Accumulibacter sp.: one gene and its partner. Each later gene encodes a partner of the first gene's protein in a complex. Links are inferred from orthologs where the notes say so. Each region holds a gene or a part of one and is shown in the gene's direction. Other genes may lie near its edges.

Region 1 (3,276 bases):
CGACCGTGGCACTGAAGAAAGTCGTGCCTGCGATCCCGCAGTACCTGCAGGCGCACTACTGGTGGGCATACGTCCACCCGCGCGCCATCCACGTATTCGAGCGGCAGTGGCTGGTGAACCTGATTCTCTGGGGCAATTACAAGCGCCTGTGCAATGCGCTGCTGCAGGAGTACGGGCACCATCTGCCCGGGCGCACGCTGCAGATCGCCTGCGCCTACGGCGATTTGACGCCGCGTCTGGCGGCATGCGTGGCGCCCGGCGGCATGCTCGAGATCGTCGATATCCTGCCGATCCAGCTCGATAACCTCTCCGGCAAGCTGGCGGCGGCGGCGCCGGTGCGCATGCATTGCATGGATTCGGCGGCGTTGAGCTTTGCTGACGCCGCTTTCGATCGCGCCCTGCTGTTCTTCCTCCTGCACGAGCAGCCGCAGGCGGTTCGCGAGAAGACGCTGGCCGAGGCGCTGCGCGTGGTTCGACCGGGCGGAACGCTGACCATCGTGGATTATGCGCCGCCGAGCCGCCTGAATCCGCTGCGCTACTTCTGGAAACCGGTTCTCGACCGCCTGGAGCCGTTTGCGCGGGATCTCTTCAGCGAGGAGGTGGCCGCCTGGCTGCCGCGCGACGGTCGTTCGGTCATGGTCAGCAAGCAACGTTTCTTCGGGGGCATGTACCAGATGTTGACGCTCCGCGTCGTCGCCGGTGCCAGTGGGTAGCGGGCAGGCGGACGCGCAATCGACTGGCCGCGGCGCACCGTGCTGCCGCGGCTTTCCGCAGGATGATCGTCACCGGCTCCGGGTCGGTGCGAGAAAGGATCAAGCATGGAGAGTTACAAGGCAGACGTGGTGATCGTGGGTGGCGGCGGGGCCGGCCTGCGGGCGGCAATCGCCGTTGCCGAGGCCGACCCTGCGCTGCAGATCGCGCTGGTGTCGAAGGTCTATCCGATGCGCAGCCACACCGTCGCTGCCGAGGGGGGTTCGGCGGGCGTGAAGCAGGCGAGCGACAGCCTCGAGTATCACTTCAACGATACCGTGCATGGTGGTGACTGGCTCTGCGAGCAGGATGTGGTCGAGTACTTCGTCGCCCACTGTACGGAGGAGCTGACGCAACTCGAGCATTGGGGTTGCCCGTGGAGCCGGACGCCCGACGGCCACGTCAACGTCCGTGCCTTCGGTGGCATGAAGATCGAGCGGACGTGGTTCGCCGCCGACAAGACCGGCTTCCACATGCTGCACACGCTGTTCCAGACCTCGATCAAGTATCCGTCGATCAAGCGTTTCGACGAGCATTTCTGCGTTGACCTGATCGTCGAGGATGGGCGCGTGCAGGGTGTCGTCGCCATCGAGATCGCTTCCGGCGAATTCACGCTGGTCGAGGCGCGCTCGGTGGTGATCGCCACTGGCGGTGCCGGCCGGGTGTTTCGCGAGAACACCAACGGCGGCGTCGTCACCGGCGACGGCATGGCGCTGGCCTATCGGCACGGTGTGCCGCTGCGCGACATGGAGTTCGTCCAGTACCATCCGACCTGCATGCCGGGAACCGGTCTGCTGTTCACCGAGGCCTGTCGGGGCGAGGGTGGCTTCCTGGTCAACAAGGACGGCTATCGCTACCTGCAGGACTATGGGCTGGGGCCGGCCGAACCGACGCCACGCAACAAGGCGATGGAACTCGGACCGCGCGACCGCCTGAGCCAGGCCTTCTGGTACGAGCAGCAGAAGGGCCGGACGATCGAGGGGCCGCACGGCTCGGTGGTCCACCTTGATCTGCGTCACCTCGGAGAGCATAAGCTGCGCGAACGCTTGCCGCAGATCTATGAGCTGGCCGAGCAGTTCATGGGCGTCGACCCGGCGCATGCGCCGATCCCGGTGCGCCCGGCGGTGCACTACACGATGGGCGGCATTCTCGTCGACGGCCGCTGCGCGGCGCCGTTGCCGGGGCTCTATGCCGCCGGCGAGTGTTCCAGCGTCGGCATCCACGGCGCCAACCGGCTGGGTTCCAACTCGCTGTCGGAACTGCTCGTCTTCGGCAAGGTCGCCGGCGTCGAGGCTGCCCGGCATGCACGCTCGGTGCCTCCTGGCGATTCCGCCCGGCTGCTGAAGCAGGCGCAGGCGGTCGAGCAGCGCGTCCAGGGACTGAAGACGAAGAGCGGCGGCAGCGAGCGCATCGCCACGCTGCGCAAGGAAATGGCGCAGACGATGGAGGACGGCTGCGGTATCTACCGTCTTGCCGACAGCATGCAGAAGACCTGCGACAAGCTCGACGAGCTCAAGGATCGTTTCCGCAACGTCAATCTCGAGGACAAGTCGAGCGTCTGGAACACCGAATGGCTGCTCGCCATCGAGCTCGAGTATCAGCTCGACGTCGCGCAGTCGATGGCCTGTTCGGCGATCCAGCGGCGCGAGTCGCGTGGCGCCCATCAGCGCCTCGACGGTTACGAGCAGCGCGACGATGTCAAGTTCCTGGCGCACTCGCAGGCGCACTACGTCGCCGGCGGTCCGCCGCGGATCGACTACGGACCGGTCAGGATCACCAAGTCGCAGCCGGGCACACGGGCTTATGGGGCCGCAGGAGAAAAGGCCGAGCAGGAAAGGAAGGCGTCCAATGTCTGAGATGCAAAAGACGATCGAAATCGAGGTCCTTCGCTACCACCCGGAAAAGGACAGGGAGCCGCACCGGCAGGTGTTCGAGGTGCCGTTCACCGACGACATGTCGGTCCTGCAGGGCGTGCAGTACATCAAGGATTACCTCGACGGCTCCCTGAGCTTTCGCTGGTCGTGCCGGATGGCCATCTGCGGCAGTTGCGGCATGATGATCAACGGCATACCGAGCCTGTCGTGCCAGACCTTCCTGCGCGATTACTACCCGGCGCGCGTGCGCGTCGAAGCGCTGGCCCACTTCCCGATCGAGCGCGACCTGGTGATCAACATGGAAGGCTTCATCGAGAAACTCGAGAGCATCCAGCCCTACATCATCCCGAAGGAGGAGCGCACTCTGGCGCAGGGCGAGTATCTGCAGACGCCCGAGCAGCTCAATGCCTATGAGCAGTTCAGCTCGTGCATCAATTGTCTGCTCTGCTACGCTGCCTGCCCGCAGTTCGGTCTCAATTCGAGCTTCATCGGACCGGCGGCGACGGCGCTGCTGCACCGCTACAACGTCGATTCGCGGGATGGCGGCAAGGCCGAGCGGATGGAACTGATCAATTCCGAGGAAGGCGTGTTCAACTGCACGGCAGTCGGCTACTGTTCGGAGGTCTGTCCGAAGCACGTGGACCCGGCGAAC
Region 2 (3,294 bases), 4.3 Mb from region 1 along the record:
CCTGCGCCGCGGCCGACCGCACGGGCCACGCGATGTTGCACGCGCTGTATCAGCGCAACGTGCGCGCCAACACGCAGTTCTTCGTCGAGTGGATGGCGCTTGACCTGATCCGCGACGAGTCGGGGCAGGTGCTCGGGGTCATTGCGCTCGAGATGGAGACCGGCGAGGTCGTCGCCTTCCACAGCAAGGCGACGGTTTTTGCCACCGGCGGCGCCGGCAGAATCTACTACTCTTCCACCAATGCCTTCATCAATACCGGCGATGGCCTCGGAATGGCGGCGCGCGCAGGCATCGCGCTCGAAGACATGGAGTTCTGGCAGTTCCACCCGACTGGGGTTGCCGGCGCCGGCGTGCTGATCACCGAAGGGGTGCGCGGCGAGGGCGGCATCCTGCGCAACTCGACCAACGAACGCTTCATGGAACGCTACGCACCGAACGCCAAGGACCTCGCGTCACGTGACGTGGTCTCGCGGGCGATGGTGACCGAGATCAACGAGGGTCGAGGCTGTGGCCCGAACAAGGATTTCGTCCTGCTCGACATCACCCATCTCGATCCGGCAACGATCATGAAGCGGCTGCCCGGGATTCGCGAGATTTCGATCCAGTTCGCCGGCATCGACCCGATCAAGGCACCGATTCCGGTCGTGCCGACCTGCCACTACCAGATGGGCGGCGTGCCGACCAACTACAAGGGACAGGTCGTCGGCGACGACGGCGCGCCGGTCCGCGGGTTCTATGCCGCCGGTGAAGTGGCCTGCGCTTCGGTGCATGGTGCCAATCGCCTGGGAACGAATTCGCTGCTCGACCTGCTGGTCTTCGGCAAGGCTTCCGGTGACACGGTGATCGACGACCTGCGTTCGGGCGAGATCGGTCTCAGGGATCTGCCGGCTGGCTTCGCCGATCGTACGCTGGCGCGGCTGAACCGTCTCAACACGCAGACGGGCGGCGCCAGTGTCAACGAATGCCGCCTCGAGCTGCAGCGGACGATGCAGAAGCACTGCGGCGTCTTCCGCTTCAAGGACATGCTCGTCGAGGGTGTCGCGAAGATCATCGAGGTCGAGAAAGCCGTCGCGCATACGGAAATCAAGGACAAGTCGCAGGTTTGGAATACCGCCCGCGTCGAGGCGCTTGAGCTGGACAACCTGGTCGAGGTGGCGAAGGCGACGATGGTTTCGGCCGAAGCCCGCAAGGAATCACGCGGCGCGCATGTGCGCGATGACGCGCCGGACACTGCGGCCAACCCGAATGGGCGCGACGACGCCAACTGGCACAAGCATACCCTCTGGCACCGCGAGGGCAATCGCCTGAGCTACAAGCCGGTGATCATGAAGCCGCTGTCCGTCGAAACCATCGCGCTGAAGACGCGTTCCTACTGATCGTGCGCCAAGGAGTGCAAGATAATGGCTACCAGTACCATGCAGTTCAAGATCTACCGCTACGATCCCGACAAGGACAACGCACCGTACATGCAGGATGCTTCGGTCGAGGTCGATTTCTCGCTTGACCGCAAGTTGCTCGACGTCCTGACGCGGCTGAAGGCCAAGGATGACAGCCTGTCCTATCGCCGCTCGTGCCGCGAAGGCATCTGCGGTTCCGACGCGATGAACATCAACGGCAAGAACGGCCTCGCCTGCCTGACCGAGATCAAGGATCTCAAGCAGCCGGTCGTCCTGCGGCCGCTGCCCGGCCTGCCGGTGATTCGCGACCTGATCGTCGACATGACCCAGTTTTTCAAGCAGTACCACTCGATCAAGCCGTACCTGATCAACGAGGGGCCACGTCCAGAACGCGAGCGGCTGCAGTCGCCGGAAGAGCGCGAGGAACTCAACGGCCTCTACGAGTGCATTCTCTGCGCCTGCTGTTCCACCTCTTGCCCCTCGTTCTGGTGGAATCCCGACAAGTTCGTCGGACCGGCAGGGTTGCTCAACGCTTACCGCTTCATTGCCGACACCCGCGATCAGGCAACCAACGAGCGCCTCGATGATCTCGAGGATCCCTACCGTCTGTTCCGTTGCCATACGATCATGAACTGCGTCGATGTCTGCCCGAAAGGACTGAACCCGACGCGGGCGATCGGCAAGATCAAGGAAATGATGGTTCGTCGCGCCATCTGATGGACGATAGGGAAAAGCTCAACCGCCTGCGCTGGCGTTGCACCCGGCGCGCGATGCTGGAGATGGATCTGCTGCTCGGCGAGTTCCTCGAGCGGCTCTACCCGACCCTCGATGCAGCGCAGGCGGATGCTTTCGTCACCATGGCCGACATGGAGGACCTGGAGCTGTGGCCGCTGGTCAATGGCCAGCGCGAGCCCGACGATCCGGTTCAGGCCGAAGTACTCGCCTTGTTGCGCAACGTAAGAGTTAAGTAAGGAAGCTGTCCTAGTCTCAGAGCTTCCTGTTCGTAGCTGTGACCTCAACACCTGAACGGGGATTTATAGAATGACGACCGAGCGCAAAGCAACTCTGATCATCGAAGGACGGCCGCCCGTCGAGTTTCCAATCATGACGCCGACACACGGCAATGATTGCATCGACATTCGCACCCTGGGCGCCAAGACCGGCCTGTTCACCTACGATTCCGGCTACCTTTCGACGGCGAGCTGTCGATCGACGGTCACCTTCATCGATGGCGACAAGGGTGAGTTGCTCTACCGTGGCTACCCGATCGAGCAACTGGCCGAGCAGTGCAACTTCCTTGAGGTCGCCTACCTGCTCTGGCACGGCGAACTGCCGGACGCCAAGCAGAAAAGGAAGTTCGAACTGAACATCAAGGAACACACCATGGTGCACGAGCAACTGGTGAAGTTCTATCAGGGCTTCCGCCGTGACGCGCACCCGATGGCCGTGCTGGTCGGAGTCGTCGGCGCGTTGTCGGCGTTCTATCACGAGGCCGAGGATTTCTCCGACCTCGAGCACCAGAGCATCAGCTTCAACCGCATCGTTGCCAAGTTGCCGACGATCGTCGCCATGGCCTACAAGTATCATCGCGGCGAACCGTTCATGTATCCGCGCAACGATCTCGACTACACGGCGAATTTCATGCACATGATGTTCGCGACACCGTGCGAGAAGTACGTCCCGAATCCGGTTCTCGTGCATGCGCTCGACACCATCTTCACGCTGCACGCCGACCACGAGCAGAATGCATCGACCTCGACGGTGCGCCTCTCCGGCTCTTCCGGTGCCAATCCCTACGCCTGCATCTCGGCCGGCATCGCCTGCCTCTGGGGCCCGGCGCATGGTGGTGCGAACGAAGCCTGCCTGCAGATGCTCGAGGAGATCCACGACGTTTCGC

The links.
Region 2: frdA (region 1) and V5B60_RS19925 share a complex: the UniProt entries of both Escherichia coli proteins name them as parts of the enzyme complex. The link is inferred for Accumulibacter sp. from one-to-one orthologs.

Annotation. Positions count from the first base shown.
Region 1 is NZ_JAZKUG010000001.1:176,659-179,934, reverse strand. Bases 255-3,212 are described here. They hold frdA (fumarate reductase (quinol) flavoprotein subunit), read left to right. Parts: upstream 255-818; coding sequence 819-2,606; downstream 2,607-3,212. Other genes in these bases: V5B60_RS00800 (succinate dehydrogenase/fumarate reductase iron-sulfur subunit), read left to right, coding at 2,599-3,212; rquA (rhodoquinone biosynthesis methyltransferase RquA), read left to right, coding at 255-713. Also shown: more of rquA, read left to right, coding at 1-254; more of V5B60_RS00800, read left to right, coding at 3,213-3,276. UniProt on the Escherichia coli protein: Two distinct, membrane-bound, FAD-containing enzymes are responsible for the catalysis of fumarate and succinate interconversion; fumarate reductase is used during anaerobic growth, and succinate dehydrogenase is used during aerobic growth.
Region 2 is NZ_JAZKUG010000001.1:4,519,199-4,522,492, reverse strand. Bases 282-3,257 are described here. They hold V5B60_RS19925 (succinate dehydrogenase iron-sulfur subunit), read left to right. Parts: upstream 282-1,400; coding sequence 1,401-2,114; downstream 2,115-3,257. Other genes in these bases: gltA (citrate synthase), read left to right, coding at 2,439-3,257; V5B60_RS19920 (succinate dehydrogenase assembly factor 2), read left to right, coding at 2,114-2,368; sdhA (succinate dehydrogenase flavoprotein subunit), read left to right, coding at 282-1,376. In the rest of the region: more of sdhA, read left to right, coding at 1-281; more of gltA, read left to right, coding at 3,258-3,294. UniProt on the Escherichia coli protein: Two distinct, membrane-bound, FAD-containing enzymes are responsible for the catalysis of fumarate and succinate interconversion; the fumarate reductase is used in anaerobic growth, and the succinate dehydrogenase is used in aerobic growth.